One region of the Lysobacter panacisoli genome, then DNA from elsewhere that is predicted to be linked to it. Evidence: riboswitches for the same ligand, from Rfam matches in the RefSeq annotation. Region 1 holds a riboswitch; each other region holds the start of a gene.
What was found. A riboswitch is a leader RNA that binds a small molecule or an ion and turns the genes downstream of it on or off. The one in region 1 is predicted to bind cobalamin.
Positions count from the first base shown of each region.

Region 2: it holds a riboswitch for cobalamin, as region 1 does, so the genes downstream of both, btuB (TonB-dependent vitamin B12 receptor) here and btuB (TonB-dependent vitamin B12 receptor) in region 1, are expected to answer to the same signal.
Region 3: it holds a riboswitch for cobalamin, as region 1 does, so the genes downstream of both, FOF45_RS09935 (ribonucleoside-diphosphate reductase subunit alpha) here and btuB (TonB-dependent vitamin B12 receptor) in region 1, are expected to answer to the same signal.

Region 1 covers NZ_VLNU01000001.1:1,905,080-1,910,161, reverse strand. Annotated here, with positions in the region: gene FOF45_RS08985 (efflux RND transporter periplasmic adaptor subunit) at 1-982, opposite strand, end outside; gene bioD (dethiobiotin synthase) at 1,106-1,774, opposite strand; gene FOF45_RS08975 (GAF domain-containing protein) at 1,841-2,326, shown strand; gene FOF45_RS08970 (TfoX/Sxy family protein) at 2,323-2,703, shown strand; cobalamin riboswitch at 2,756-2,970, shown strand; gene btuB (TonB-dependent vitamin B12 receptor) at 3,104-4,975, shown strand.
Region 2 covers NZ_VLNU01000001.1:3,236,276-3,241,357, reverse strand. Annotated here, with positions in the region: gene cobO (cob(I)yrinic acid a,c-diamide adenosyltransferase) at 1-501, opposite strand, end outside; gene FOF45_RS15220 (hypothetical protein) at 498-1,106, opposite strand; gene FOF45_RS15215 (hypothetical protein) at 1,119-1,700, opposite strand; gene btuB (TonB-dependent vitamin B12 receptor) at 1,732-3,594, opposite strand; cobalamin riboswitch at 3,711-3,942, opposite strand; gene FOF45_RS15205 (mechanosensitive ion channel domain-containing protein) at 4,042-5,082, opposite strand, start outside.
Region 3 covers NZ_VLNU01000001.1:2,110,503-2,115,584, forward strand. Annotated here, with positions in the region: gene FOF45_RS09930 (ribonucleotide-diphosphate reductase subunit beta) at 36-1,046, opposite strand; gene FOF45_RS09935 (ribonucleoside-diphosphate reductase subunit alpha) at 1,239-3,602, opposite strand; cobalamin riboswitch at 3,908-4,139, opposite strand; gene FOF45_RS09940 (phosphoglycerate kinase) at 4,328-5,082, shown strand, end outside.

The sequences.
Region 1 (5,082 bases):
TCACGTCCTTGCGCGCGACGTTGCCGTCGGCGCCGACGACCAGCACGTACGCGCTCTTGGCATCGCGCAGCACGCCGATCTGCGGCACGACATAAGCGTTGGGCTGCACGCCCAGCGTCGCCTTCAGGGTCACGAAAGTACCCGGCAGCAGGGTCTTGTCCGGATTCGGGATGCGCGCGCGCAGCGCGATCGCACCCGTGGCCGGATCGACCACGTCGCCGGAGAAGTCCAGCGCGCCCTGGCGTTCGTACGGCGTGCCGTCCGGCAGGATCACCTGCACGTGCGAGTCGCGCGACGTCAGCTGCGCACGGCGGATCTGCTCCAGCTCGGTCACGCTCAGCGAGAAGTTCACGTACAGCTGGTCGATCTGGTCGATCGTGGTCAGCAGCGTCGGCGTGCCCTGCCCGACCAGCGCGCCTTCGGTGACCTGCTGCTGGTTGGCGCGACCGCTGATCGGCGCGGTCACCGTGGCGTAGCCGAGGTTGATGCGCGAATTGGCCAGCGCGGCTTCGGCCTGCTTCACCGCCGCGGCGGCGCTGCGCTCGGCGGCGAGGGCGTTGTCGAGGTCGGACTGCGAGACGAACTTCTCCGGCGCCAGGCGGCGGGCACGATCGGCCGCGGCCTTGGCGTTGGCGTAATTGGCCTGCGCCGAAGCCAGCGAGGCCTGCGACTGGCCGACTTCGGCCTGCAGCGGCGCCGGATCGATCAGGAACAGCACCTGGCCGGCCTTCACGTCGCTGCCTTCTTCATAGACGCGGCGCTGCAGCACGCCCGGCACGCGGGCACGGACGTCGGCGCTGCGGAATGCGGCCAGCCGGCCCACCAGGTCCTTCTGCAGCGGAACGTCGCTGGGCTGCACCTTGACCACGCCGACTTCCGGCGGGGGCATGCCGCCCTGCTGGGCCTGATCCTTGCCGCCGCAGGCGGACAGTGCGAGTGCCAACGCGGCGGCGACAGCCACCGTGCGCGGGTTCTTGAGCATGGGGGAAGACTCCGATTCCGTCATGTACGAGCGTTGCAGCTCAGATTGGCTCTAATTCCTATACCGACCAGTCTAACATTCCGATGGGAGGCCCCATCCCCCATTGGTCACGGGGATGGGCAATCACGCCGTTTCGAGCAAATGCGCCAACTTTGCCGGTTCGGGTGTATCACGGAACGGAAGTCGGCCCCAGCACCGAACCGGCAGGCGTTGCAGGAGCAATTCGAAGTTGTCGTCCGCGCGCGCCATGTGCGGGTCGATGTCGTTGGCGATCCAGCCCGCCAGGTGCAGCCCGTCGGCCTCGATCGCGCGCGCGGTCAGCCGCGCATGGTTGATGCAGCCCAGGCGCAGCCCGACCACCAGCACCACCGGCAAGTCCAGCGCACGGACCAGATCGCGCTGGTCCAGCGTGGCCGACAGCGGTGCGGCCCATCCTCCCACACCCTCCACGACGACCGTGTCTGCATGCGCCGACAGGCGCTCGAAGGCGTCGAGCATCGGCGCCAGCGCGATCTCGACGCCTGCGTCGGCGGCGGCCAGCTCCGGCGCCAGCGGCTGCGGCAATGCGTACGGATTCACGTCCTCGTACGCGGGGCGCGGATCGCTCGCCGCCTGCAACGCGAGTGCATCCTCGTTGCGCCATCCTTCCGGCGTGTATTCGCAACCGCTCGCGAGCGGCTTCATGCCCACCGCACGCAAGCCACGCGTGCGCAATGCGTGCAGCAGCGTCGCACTGGCCAGCGATTTGCCGATGCCCGTGTCGGTGCCCGTGACGAACCAGCCGCGGCTCATTGACGCCGCGCGCCCTTGCCCGCGCCGGTTCCGCCCACACTGTTAGACTTCAGGAAAGAGGCGCTCATGTTCACCAGCGAAAGTCTAAGCGGCCCCAAGCCGGAACAGTACGCACAGCTGCTCGCGCAGGCGCGCGCGCTGCTGCACGGTGAGCGCGACCGCATCGCCAACGCGGCCAACCTCTCGGCACTGGTCTACCACTCGCTGCCGGCGCTCAACTGGGTGGGATTCTATTTCTTCGACGGTCGCGAACTGGTCGTCGGCCCGTTCCAGGGCCTGCCGGCCTGCGTGCGCATCCCGCTCGACAAGGGCGTGTGCGGTGCCGCGGCCAGCACCCGCCAGACCCAGCGCATCGAGGACGTCCATGCGTTCCCGGGTCATATCGCCTGCGATTCGGCCTCCAACTCGGAGTTGGTGGTGCCGCTGGTGGCCGCCGACGGCTCCCTGATCGGCGTGTTCGATCTCGACAGTCCTGAACACGCCCGTTTTGACGTTGAAGACCAGCACGGCCTGGAGTCGATCGCGCAGGCATTCGTGGAGTCGCTGGAATGACGACGGGTACGAGTACGGACAAGCTGCGCAACATCGGACCCAAGTCCGCCGCCTGGCTGCGCCAGGTCGGCCTTCGCACCCGCGAGGACCTGGCCGCGGCGGGTACGGTGGATGCTTTCATGCGCGTCAAGCGCGCGGGCTTCAAGCCCACCCTCAACCTGCTGTACGCCATCGAGGGTGCGCTGCAGGACTGCCATTGGCAGGAGATCTCCGACGAACGCCGCAGCGAGCTGGTCGTCGCCGCCGAAGCCGCCATCGCCCTGCTGCCGCCGCCACGCTACCGGCCGGCCGCCGCGCCGGTCACGACCACGCAGATGGGCGAAGAGAGCAGCATGGCCATGCCGTCGCTGTTCGACGAACCCGGCGAACGCGAGTAACCCTGCGGCTCCCAAGCCCCCGGCGCTTTGGCCCACGAGGCCGGTATCGCGTAGACTGCGCGCGCTTTCAGGTGACCCGACGGCGTCCGCCAACGGGTTGAAACGGGAAGCCGGTGACGCCGCCCGCGGCCATTCCGGCACTGCCCCCGCAACGGTAAGCGAGCAAGGCACGGCAACCGCCACTGTGCGATCGCACGGGAAGGCGCCGCGCCCGGAGGCATGCCTCCACTCGCGAGTCCGGAGACCGGCCTGGACGCAGGGTCATTCGACCCGCCACTGGTTGCGATGCGGAGGGCGTCGCGGCGGCGATGCCGGCGCGATGCGCGCCCGCCACGCAGCCCGCTTTCTCCACGCGACTTCCCGCTGTCCGACGCGGCCCGTCCGCGCGCTGGAGAAAACGATGTCCCCGCGTAATGCCACCCCGATCCACGCCGCACTCGCGCTCGCCTGCGCCCTCGCGTTGCCCGCCCTCGCCCGCGCGCAGGCCGCCACCGATCTCGACGAAGTCGTCGTCACCGCCAACCGCACCGCGATCAGCGTCAACGATGCGCTCACACCGGTGGAAGTGATCGACGCCGAACAGATCCGCCACAGCCAGGCGCGCTCGCTGCCCGAACTGCTGCAGGGCCGCGCCGGCATCTCGCTGTCCAACCAGGGCGGCCAGGGCAAGCTGACCACGCTGTTCCTGCGCGGCGCGGAATCCGACCACGTGCTGGTGCTGGTCGACGGCATCCGCATCGGTTCATCGACCTCGGGGCTGGTGTCGTTCCAGGACCTGCCGATCGAAATGATCGAGCGCGTGGAAATCGTGCGCGGTCCGCGCGCGAGCCTGTACGGCAGCGACGCCATCGGTGGCGTGATCCAGGTGTTCACCCGTCGCGACCGCGGCGCATTCGTGCCGCGCGTGCGGTTCGATGCCGGCAGCAACGACTCGCTCGGATACGGCATGGGCTTCGGCGGCGCCAGCGAGCGCGCCTGGTTCGGCGCCGACTACCAGCACACGCGCACCACCGGCATCAACGCCTGCAACGGTTTCTTCGATCCGTTGACCTTCGACGGCGCGGGCTGCTTCATCGCCACCGACTCGCAGCCAGATCGCGACGGCTACGACAAGGATGCGCTGTCGCTGCGCGGCGGCGTGCAGTTCGGCGAGCAGTGGAGCCTGGAAGGCCATGCGCTGCGCAACGAGGGCGACAACGAATTCGACGGCGATTTCACCGATCGTTCCGAGACGATCCAGCAGGTGATCGGCGGCAAGCTGCGCTGGCGCCCGTCCGAGCGCGTCGACCTGCACCTCACCGCCGGCCGCAACGTCGATGCCTCCGACAACTTCCTCGGCGAGGACTTCGTCGATTTCTTCAGCACCGATCGCGACAGCGCGACGCTGCAGGGCGACTTCGGCATCGCCAGCGGCCAGCTGCTGACGCTGGGCCTGGACTGGCTGCGCGACCGCGTCGATGCGACCACCACCTACGACGAGACCGAGCGCGACAACAAGGCCGCGTTCGTGCAGTACCAGGGCCGCTTCGGTGCGCAGTCGCTCGAGGCGAGCGTGCGTCGCGACGACAACGAACAGTTCGGCGGGCACACCACCGGCAGCGCGGCGTGGGGCATGAGTTTCGCCGAGAACTGGCGCGTCCGCGCGGGCTACGGCACCGCCTTCAAGGCGCCGACCTTCAACGAGCTGTACTTCCCGTTCTTCAGCAATCCGGACCTCGATCCGGAAGAGTCGGAGACGTGGGAACTCGGCGTGGGCTGGCAGGGCGACGGCGTGGGCGTGAACCTCGACGCCTTCAGCACCGACGTCGACGACCTGATCGCCTTCGACGCCAGCCAGAACCGCCCGAACAACGTCGACAGTGCGCGCATGCGCGGCGCCGAACTCACCGCCAACGCCACGCTCGCCGACTGGACCGTCAACGGCGCGATCAGCTGGCTCGACACCGAGAACCGCTCCGGCTTCTTCGAAGGCAACGACCTCGCCCGCCGCGCGAAGAACAGCGCACGCATCGAGATCGACCGTGCCTTCGGCGCGTTCCGCGTCGGCGTCACCGCGGCCGGTGAAGGCTCGCGCTACGACGACGTCGCCAACACGCGCCGTCTCGCCGGCTACGGCACGCTCGACCTGCGCGCCGAGTACGCGCTGAGCGACGCGCTGACGCTGCAGGCCCGCGTCGCCAACGTGTTCGATCGCGAATACGAGACCGTGTCGTTCTACAACCAGCCCGGCCGCGAGTGGTACCTGACGCTGCGCTACGCGCCCGTCAACTGACCCAGTCCGCTACGCAGACGACAGGAAGCCCGGCTCTTGGCCGGGCTTCTTGCTGTCGGGCATTCGAGGTCGAGCGCGACGCATCCGCAGGCTCATCGCCGAGCCTC
Region 2 (5,082 bases), 1.3 Mb from region 1:
GTGTTGCCGTGGCGGTCGGGCGGCCAGCGAAGCCAGCAACGCGTCCAGCGACACGTACTCCTTCGCCAGCGCGATGTTGAGCTCATCCAGCAACACGAAATCGAACTGCTCGTCGGACATCATGCGCGCGGCGATGTCCCAGGCCGCGCCAGCGGTGACGATGTCGCGGCCACGGTCCTGCGTTTCCCAAGTGTAGCCCTCGCCCATGACGTGGTACTCGACGAGGTCGTCGAAGCGACGAAAGAACGCCTCTTCGCCGGTCGAGAAGCTGCCCTTGATGAACTGGACCACGCCGCAGCGGAAGCCGTGGCCGAGCGAGCGCGCCAGCATGCCGAAGCCGGAGGAACTCTTGCCCTTGCCATTGCCGGTGTTGACCACGATCACGCCACGATCGATGGTCGCGCGCGCGATACGACGATCCACCAGTTCCTTCTTGCGTTGCGCGCGTTCGCGATAGTGCTCGTCCTCGCTGACGCCAAGGCGCTCCGAGCCGCGGCTCATGCGTGCGCAGCCCGGCGTGCGGCCACGCGGGTCGCCACGCCGATCCAGAGCGCGCGCAAGGCGAAGGCCGCACCGACATAGCCGGCCATCGTGCCGAGCGCTCGCGGGTAGTATTGCGGGATACGTGCGACGAAGCCGGCCAGCGTCGGCTCCGCGTAGCGGCCGGAGAAGAACCAGAACCCGCCCTTCGAGAACAGATAGGCGATGCTGGCGGCGACGATCAGGACGACGACGAGTCGCGGCACAGTGCGCCATTCGTCACGATGCCGGCGCGAATAGGCGTGCCCACCGAGCCACAGGGTGGCGTAGGCCAGCGCAAGCGCCCAGTACGCCGGCGACAGGCACCAGTCGGTGATCGTGCCGCTGGCGAGACTGGCGATGTCGAGTGCCGATGAGAGCACGAAGAACGCCGGCAACGCCCACATCGGCCGCAGCAGTGCGCCGACGAGGAAGAACACGGCCCACGAGGCGCTGGGCAATGCGTCGACACTGGCGAAGTGCTGTCCGCGCGTGCAGATCATCAATGCGGCGAGCGCGGCCGCGACCAGGATCTGGCTGCGGGTCGACGAAATCGGCAGGACGGTGCTGCGTTCGATTGCGGTCATCTCGGATCCTCCTCAGGCGACGTTGTGCTGGCGGACGGCACGAGCGCGCAGCGCCCGCATGGCCACCGCGTGGACGACGAGCGCGACGGCGATATAGGCCATCGTCGTGCGCACGAACAGCGGACCCCATTGCCAGGCGCGTGCGACGTACTCGGCGAAATGCGGGTTCTCGTAGCGCCCGCCGAGCCAGTAGAACGCGCCATTGGAGATGGCGAACGACAGCGATGCGCACGCCAGCGCGACACCGACGGCGCCGAGCAGCGACGCCCAGCCATCCTGCAGGCGGTCCGCGTACCAGCGCCCGCCGTACCACAGCACGGCGTACGCCGGCAGCAGGAACGAGTACGCCGGCGTGACGCAGAAGTCGCTGACACCGGCATGCTCGATCGCGATCCAGTCGATCGCAACCGCCAACGCGATGAACACCGCGAACTGCCAGTGCTTCCGCAGGTAGAGGCCGCCGAGGAAGAACAACGCCATCGAGGCGTCGGGCAAGTGCAGCGCGTCGCCGAAGTGATGGAAGCGTGTGGCGACCATCAATGCAGCGAAGGCGGTAAACAGACCCAGGTTGGCTTGACGTGGCAAGGCTTTCATCGGCGACCTCGTGGTGGCGGTGGACGTCCGCTCAGCGGACGACGGGCTGGTAGCGCAGGGTCAGCAACCAGGTGCGTCCGGGCTGGTTGTAGAGCGCGGCGGTTTCGTAGCGCTTGTCGAACACGTTCGCGACGGACGCCTGCACACTCCATGCCTCGTCGAAGGCAAAGCCCGCGCGCAGGTCGGCCAGTCCATAACCGGCCAGACGCGTGGTGTTGGTCAGGTTGTCGTAACGCTCACCCGCACCGGTGACGCTGGCGCCTACGCTGAAATCACCGAAGCGGCGATCCGCGTCGATACGCCCGCTCTGCTTCGCACGACGCGGCAGCAGGTTGTCGTGGTTCGGGTTGTCGCCGTCGTTGCGCGGATCGAGCCAGGTCAGGCTGCTGCGCAGGTCCCAGCCAGCGAGCTGCGTGCCGATCACGCCTTCGACGCCCTGGATCCGCGCGCGGTCGATGTTGTTCGGCGCGCCGGTCGCACCCAGCGACGAGTCGAACGCGATCATGTCGTCGATCTTCGTGTCGAAGGCATTGAGCGACCACGTGCCCCAGCCGTGTTCGCCGCGCAGGCCGAGTTCGACGCTGCGCGAGGTTTCCGGCCCCAGGTCCGGATTGCCGTAGCCCGGGAAGTACAGTTCGTTGAACGTGGGCGCCTTGAATGCGGTGCCATAGCTCGCGCTCAGGCGAAGCGCCTGCGTGAAATCCCAGCCCCACAGCACGCTGCCGGTGGTCTCGCCACCGAACTGGCTGTCGTCGTCGCGACGCGCACTGGCCTGCAGGGAGTGCGTTCCGAACGCCTGCTGCCACTGCGCGAACGCGCCACGATTGATGCGGCGATCACGCGCATAGTCCGTGTTGCTGTCGATCTTGTCGCCGAGCCAGTCGAAGCCCAGCGTCAGCAGCGCATCGGCGATGCCGATATCGGCCTGCAGCGATCCCAGTTCGCGTCGGGTGTCGAAGGTGGACGAGTAGACGCCGTTGAGGAAGTTGTCGCTCAGGTCAGCGCTGGTGCCGAGGCCTGCGGTGATCTTCAACCGCTCACTCGGGGTGTAGCGCACGCGCGTGCCGATCGCCTGCTGCACGGTGTCGGCCTCGTTGTTGGCGCTGCCGTCGTACTCGTTGTGGCCCTCGGCACGGAACACGCGCGCGTCGGCGTCCCACTGCTCGTCGAAGCGCCATCCGCCCTGCAGCGTCAGCGAGCTGTTGCGATAGCCATCCTTGTCCGGATCGAAGTTGCGCGTGCCGCGGTAGGCGTTGATGCCGTCGGTCGACTGGTATGCGGCGTTGATCGAGTACCAGCCGCGCTGTTCCGCATCCTGCGTGCGACCGGCGACACCGGCGGAGTAACGCTGCGTCGCCTCGCTGCCGACGGCGGCGCTGAGGCTCGGAGCGAACGCACCCTGCGGTCGGCGGGTGAAGATCTGGATCACACCGCCCAGCGCTTCCGAACCGTACAGGCTGGAGAACGGACCGCGCACGATTTCGATGCGTTCGACCTGTTCGACCGGAATGTCCTGCAGCGACGCACCGCCGCTGGTGGCCGAACCGATCTTGACGCCGTCGATCAGCACCAGCACGTGGTCGGACTCGGTGCCGCGCAGGAACACCGACGTGGACTTGCCCACGCCGCCGTTGTTGGCGAGCGAGATGCCGGCGCGCCCGGTCAAGAGATCCGGCACGGAGGCCGGTTGCAGGCGTTCGATCTCGGCGCGGTCGATGACCGTGATCGCGGCAAGCGTCTGGTCCTGCGTCTGCGCGGTGCGCGTGGCGGTGACGACGACTTCGTCGAGATCGGTGGCGCCGCCTTCGGCGAACGCGGGAGCGAGGGCGGAAATCGAAGACAGCAAAGCGACCGCCAGCACACGGCGGCTGAAATACGGAAACTGCGGATGCACTGACACACTCCTTGGCCGCGCCTGCCCGCGCGGGTTCGATGGAAAAGGACAGGCGGAAGGAGGCGTGATGACGGCGCGGGACAACGGAATTCCGGCCGCATGACATCGCCCACCGCATGTCACGTCGCACCGAGGCCGGTCTCCGGGCTCGCGAGAGAAGCGGTCGATCGACCGTCTTCGGGTCCGCGCCTTCCCATGCATGAAGCACAGTGGCCGTGTGCGGAACCTTGTCTCGCCTACCGTTGCGGGGGCAGCTCCGGAATTGCCGGCCGTGAGTCACGGCGGCGCACCGGATTCCCGTTTCAACCACCGGACAAGCCGGCGGTCACCTTGGGCGGGCGCAGTCTAGCAGCTGAACGAAGGAATGCGCACCGCACGCCGACATGGCGATGCGTCATATGCACGATCGCGCCCGGCTTGACCGGGATCAGGGCGATCGACGATGCGTCAGGCCGGCTCGTCGCCGGGCCGGATCGAAGGCGACCGCGCGAACATCGCGGCGACGTCCTGCGAGACGCTGCGCAGGTGCAGGTCCTGCTGCGGATACGGGATCTCCACGCCCGCCTCGACCAGTGCGGTATAGATGCGCGTGACCAGGTCGCTGCGCACGTTGACGCTGTTGTCGTAGTCGTACGTCCACACGCGCAGACCGAAGTCCAGCGAACTCGCGCCCAGCCCCATGAACAGCACGGCCGGCGCCGGATCGGACGAAACGCCCGGCGTCTGCTTGATCGCGACCTTGAGCAGTTCGATCACCTTGAGCGGATCGCTGCCATAGGCCACTCCCAGGTTGATGTCGAGGCGGCGATTGCGGTCGAGCAGCGTCCAGTTGATGAGCTTTTCCGACAGCAGGGTGCCATTCGGCACGACCACGTCGGCGCCGTCGAAGGTCTTGATCGTCGTGGCGCGCATACCGATCTCGCGCACGCGCCCGGAGGTACCGGTGATCTCGACCACGTCGCCGGGCTGGATCGGTCGCTCGAACATCAGGATGAGGCCGGAGACGAAATTGTTGACCACGGTCTGCAGGCCGAAGCCGATGCCCACGCCGAGCGCGCCGAACACGAAGGCGAGCTGGCTGATCTTGAAGCCCGCCGCCGACAAGGCCACCACCACGCCCAGCAGCAACAGCGCGTAGTACGTCAAAGAGGCCACGCTGTTGCCAACGCCGCGCGGCAGCGACATCCGCGTGAGCACCTCCTCCTGCAGCAGGAAGCGCACCGTCTTCGCCGCCCAGAATGCGATCAGAACCGAGACCGCGAACACCAGTACGTGGCCAAGGCTGATGGTGATCTCGCCGAACTGGAACGTATGCGTGAGGATCGACGAGAAGAACGCGTACAGCGGCCGGAAGATGCGGAAGCGGTTGGCCGCGAACACGACCCAGCCCGCCATCGCCACCAGCGTGAGCAGGCGGATCACCAGCAGTGCCACCGGCGGCGCGTGCTCGCGTGCCAAACGGAAGCGTGCCACGCCGCGGCCTGCGAG
Region 3 (5,082 bases), 210 kb from region 1:
TGGCGTGCCGCTGACGGCACGCCATGCGCGCAGGATCAGAACGCCGCGTCGAATGCCACTTCGCCTTCGACGCCGACCTGGTACGCCGACACGCGGCGTTCGAAGAAGTTGGTCACTTCCTGCACGTCCTGCAGATCCATGAACGCGAACGGATTGCTTGCGCCGAAATGGCGCGGCATTCCCAGCTGCACCAGTCGCTGGTCAGCGCAGTACTGCAGGTACTGGCGCATGTCCTTCGGCGACAGGCCGGCGACGCCGCCGGACAGCACGTCCTGCGCGAACTGCATCTCGCATTCGACCGCCTCTTCAAGCATGCGCACGACCTGCGCCTTAAGCTCGTCGTCGAACAGCTCCGGCTCCTCGCTGCGCGCGGTGCGGATCACTTCGAACGCAAACGCCATGTGGCAGCTTTCGTCGCGGAACACCCAGTTCGTGCCCGACGCCAGTCCATGCAGCAGTCCGCGCGAGCGCAGGTAGTACACGTAGGCGAACGCGGCGAAGAAGAACAGGCCTTCGATGCAGCAGGCGAAGCAGATCAGGTTGAGCAGGAACTGGCGACGCTGCGCGGTGGTCTCGATGCGCGACAGGCCCTGGATCGAGTCGATCCACTTGAAGCAGAACTCGGCCTTGGCGCGAATCGACGGAATGTTCTCCACCGCATCGAACGCCTTCGCGCGCGCGACCGGATCGGGCAGGTAGGTGTCGAGCAGGGTGAGGTAGAACTGCACGTGCAGCGCTTCCTCATACAGCTGGCGCGACAGGTACATGCGCGCTTCCGGCGCGTTGATGTGCTGGTAGAGGTTCAGCACCAGGTTGTTCGCGACGATGGAATCGCCGGTGGCGAAGAACGCGACGAGGCGTTCGATCAGGTGGCGCTCGGCCGGGCCGAGCTTGTGCTTCAGATCGTTGACGTCGAGCGAGAAATCGACTTCCTCGACCGTCCACGTGTTGCGGATCGCATCGCGGTACATCTCGTAGAACTGCGGATAACGCATCGGCCGCAGCGTGAGGTCGAAGCCGGGGTCGAGCAGGTGGGACTGTGTCATTACGGATCCTTGGAGTGACCCTCTCCCCTTGTGGGAGAGGGTGGCGCGCAGCGCCGGGAGAGGGCGCGCGCAGCGCGGGAGAAGGGCGCCAGGGGAGGGATCGCTCGGCGTTCTAGGGGAGGGATGCCTCGCGTCCCCTCTCCCTGGCGCCTTCGGCGCCTGTCCCTCTCCCGCAAGGGGAGAGGGAAGAAATCACTGGCAGGCCTCGCACGCCTCGGGATTCTCCAGCGAGCACGCCACGGCTTCGACCGGCGTGTACTCGGGTTTCGGCGTTTGCGCAGCGGTACCGCTGACCGTCGCCTTGGCGATCTTCGTCGCCGGGCGCGAGCGCAGGTAGTAGGTCGTCTTCAGCCCCTTCTTCCACGCGTACATGTACATCGACGACAGCTGGCCGATGTTCGGGCTTTCGATGAAGAGGTTCAGCGACTGGCTCTGGTCGATGAACGCGCCGCGCTCGGCGGCCATGTCGATCAGCGAACGCATCGGCAGCTCCCACGCCGTGCGATAGACCGCGCGCAGCGATTCGGGGATCGCATCGATGCCCTGGATCGAACCCTCGGTCATCTTGATGCGGTCGCGCAGTTCCGGCGTCCACAGTCCGAGCGCCTTCAGCTCTTCGACGAGGTAACGGTTGACCACGAGGAAGTCGCCCGACAACGTCTCGCGCTTGAACAGGTTCGACACCTGCGGCTCGATGCATTCGTAGCAGCCGGCGATGGACGCAATCGTCGCGGTCGGCGCGATCGCGATCAGCAGCGAATTACGCAGGCCGTTCTCGGCGATGCGCGCACGCAGCGCATTCCAGCGATCGTCGTCCTCCGGCGTCACACCCCAGGCTTCGAACTGCAGCTCGCCCTGCGCCGCGCGCGTGTCCTCGAAGCCCGGATGGCGGCCGCGCTCCATCGCCAGTTCGTTGGACGCCGACAGCGCGTGGAAGTAGATCGCCTCGGCGATCTTCTTCGACAGTGCGCGCGCGGCATCTGAATCGAACGGAAGGCGCAGCTTGAAGAACACGTCCTGCAGGCCCATCACACCGAGGCCGACCGGACGCCATTTCAGGTTCGCGCGGCGCGCGGTTTCGATCGGGTAGTAGTTCAGGTCGATCACGCGGTCGAGCTGGCGTACGGCCAAGCGCACGGTCTCGGCCAGCTTGTCGAAGTCGAAACGGCCAGCCTCGCCGTGCAGCGGACCGTCGTCGAAGAGCTCGACGTGGTGCGACAGGTTGATCGAACCGAGGTTGCACACTGCCGTTTCGTCCTGCGAGGTGACTTCGAGGATCTCCGTGCACAGATTCGACAGGTGTACGACGTTGCCGTCGCGCAGGGTCTGGTTGCAGGCGCGGTTGGACTTGTCCTTGAAGTTCATCCAGCCGTTGCCGGTTTGCGCCAGCGTGCGCATCATCCGCGCGTACAGGTCGCGCGCCTTGACCTTCTTCACCGCCAGGCCCGCGACTTCCGCGGCGTGGTAGGCGCGGTCGAACGCTTCGCCCCACAGGTCGGTCAGCTGCGGCACCTTGGCCGGATCGAACATCGACCACTCGCCGTCGGCTTCGACGCGGCGCATGAATTCGTCCGGGATCCAGTTGGCGAGGTTGAGGTTGTGCGTGCGGCGCGCTTCGTCGCCGGTGTTGTCGCGCAGCTCGAGGAATTCCTCCATGTCCGCGTGCCACGGTTCCAGGTACACGCAGGCCGCGCCCTTGCGCTTGCCGCCCTGGTTCACCGCTGCGACGGAGGCGTCGAGCGTCTTCAACCACGGCACGATGCCGTTGGACAGGCCGTTGGTCGAACGGATGAGCGAGCCGCGCGAACGGATGCGCGTGTACGACAGGCCGATGCCGCCGCTGAACTTGCTCAGCTTCGCCACGTCCATGTAGCGCTTGTAGATGCTTTCCAGCGAGTCCTCTGGCGAGTCGAGCAGGAAGCAGCTCGACAGCTGTTCGTGCGTGGTGCCCGAGTTGAACAGCGTCGGCGAGGACGGGATGTAGTCCAGCTGCGCCATGCGCCGATACAGCGCCAGCGCCTCGTTGACGTCCTCGCTCAACGCGCAGGCGATGCGCAGGAAGAACTGCTGCGGCGTCTCGATCACCGTGCGCGCGGTCGGATGGCGCAGCAGGTAGCGGTCGTACAGCGTGCGCAGGCCGAAGTAGTCGAAGCGCTGGTTCAACGAGGGATCGATCGCGTCGTTGAGCTTGCGCGCGTTGGCCTGCACGAACGTCAGCAGGCGGTCGTTGATGAGGCCCAGTTCGTGCCCGCGCTGCACCGACTGCGAGAACGCATGGATCTCAAGCCCCGCGACTTCCTTCTCGATCACGCCGGCGAGCAGGCGCGCGGCGAGGCGGCCGTACTCGGGCTCCTCGGCGGTGAGCAGTGCGGCGGTGCGGATCGACAGTTCGTCCAGCTCGCGCGTGCTTGCGCCGTCGTAGAGGCCGGAGATGGTGCGCGTGGCCACGCGCATCGGATCGACCGCGAACAGGCCTTCGCCGTTGCGCGTCACCGCGCGCACGATCTTGTTGAGGTCGACCGGTTCGCGACGGCCGCTGCGCTTGGTCACCGTCATGGTGACGTTGGCGGCGGGCGGGGTCAGGGCGAAGCCCGGCGACGGCTCGGCGTCGCGGTTCGACGCGGCGGCGGGCGCCGCGACGGCGGACGCTTCGGTGATGGCATTCATGGCGGACTCCAGTGCGTGGGCGCACGTCTGGCCGTCCTCTCCCTCGAAGGACGACGCGGGCGCGGGGCCATCAGCATGGAAACGGGGTGTCGCGCAGCCCGAGACGGACCGGCGCGGCGACGGCGGAAACCGTCACCGGATGCGACACCGACCGTCTTCCCTCCGAAGACTCCCTGGCCGGTCACCACGCGGTGTGCAACGCGCGGCTGTCGGCAGGTCTTCGGGCTCGGGACCAGACGCGCACGTGTGCCGCGTCGCCTACCGGTGGCCGCTTCCCAGGCGTGACGCCCAGTGCCAAGGCCACTTTCGTTTCCCATACCGCTGCGGGGCAGCGCCGGCCTTGGAGGCGATGCCTTTGCATCGCGTCCGCACCGGCTTCCCTTTTAATCCGACCCGTAGGTCGGCACCGACGGCCACAACATAGTGGGGGCTGTCGGATCCGTCAACGCAAAATCTTGTGGATAACCGCAGATTCGGCACGTCGTTCGATTTGCCCGTGCGTGACTCGCGGGGGACAATGCACGGCCCGACGGACGCGAAACGTGCGGCCCGCCGACCTCCCGATCACCCCCCATCCGACCCTTCCCCGCGGAAGGGCAGCAGAGGAAGCACCCATGTCCATCGTCCGCATGTCCGACCTCGATCTCGCCGGCAAGCGCGTGTTGATCCGCGAAGATCTCAACGTGCCGATCGATTCCGGCCGCATCACCTCCGAGCAGCGCATCACCGCGTCCCTGCCGACGATGAAGCTGGCGCTGGAGAAGGGCGCGGCGGTGATGGTCACCTCGCACCTGGGCCGTCCGAAGGAAGGCACCTGGACGCAGGAGGATTCGCTCGCGCCGGTGGCCAAGCGCCTGTCGGAGCTGCTCGGCATCGACGTGCCGCTGGTGAAGGACTGGGTCGATGGCGTGGACGTGAAGCCGGGCCAGCTGGTGCTGCTCGAAAACTGCCGCATGAACGTCGGCGAGGCCAAGGACGACGAAGCGCTGTCGAAGAAGTACGCCGCGCTGTGCGACGTGTATGTCATGGACGCTTTCGGCACCGCGCACCGCGCGCAGGCGTCCACGCACGGCGCGCTGCGTTTCGCCAAGGTCGCCGCCGGCGGCCCGCTGTTGATGGCCGAACTCGACGCGCTCGCCAAGGCGCTCGACAACCCGGCGCGCCCGCTGCTCGCCATCGTCGCCGGCTCCAAGGTGTCGACCAAGCTGGAACTGCTGGCCTCGCTGGTGTCCAAGGTCGACCAGCTGATCGTCGGCGGCGGCATCGCCAATACCTTCATCGCCGCGATGGGCCACGGAGTGGGCAAGTCGCTGGTCGAGAACGACCTGATCGACACCGCGAAGAAGATCATGGCCGACGCGAAGGCGCG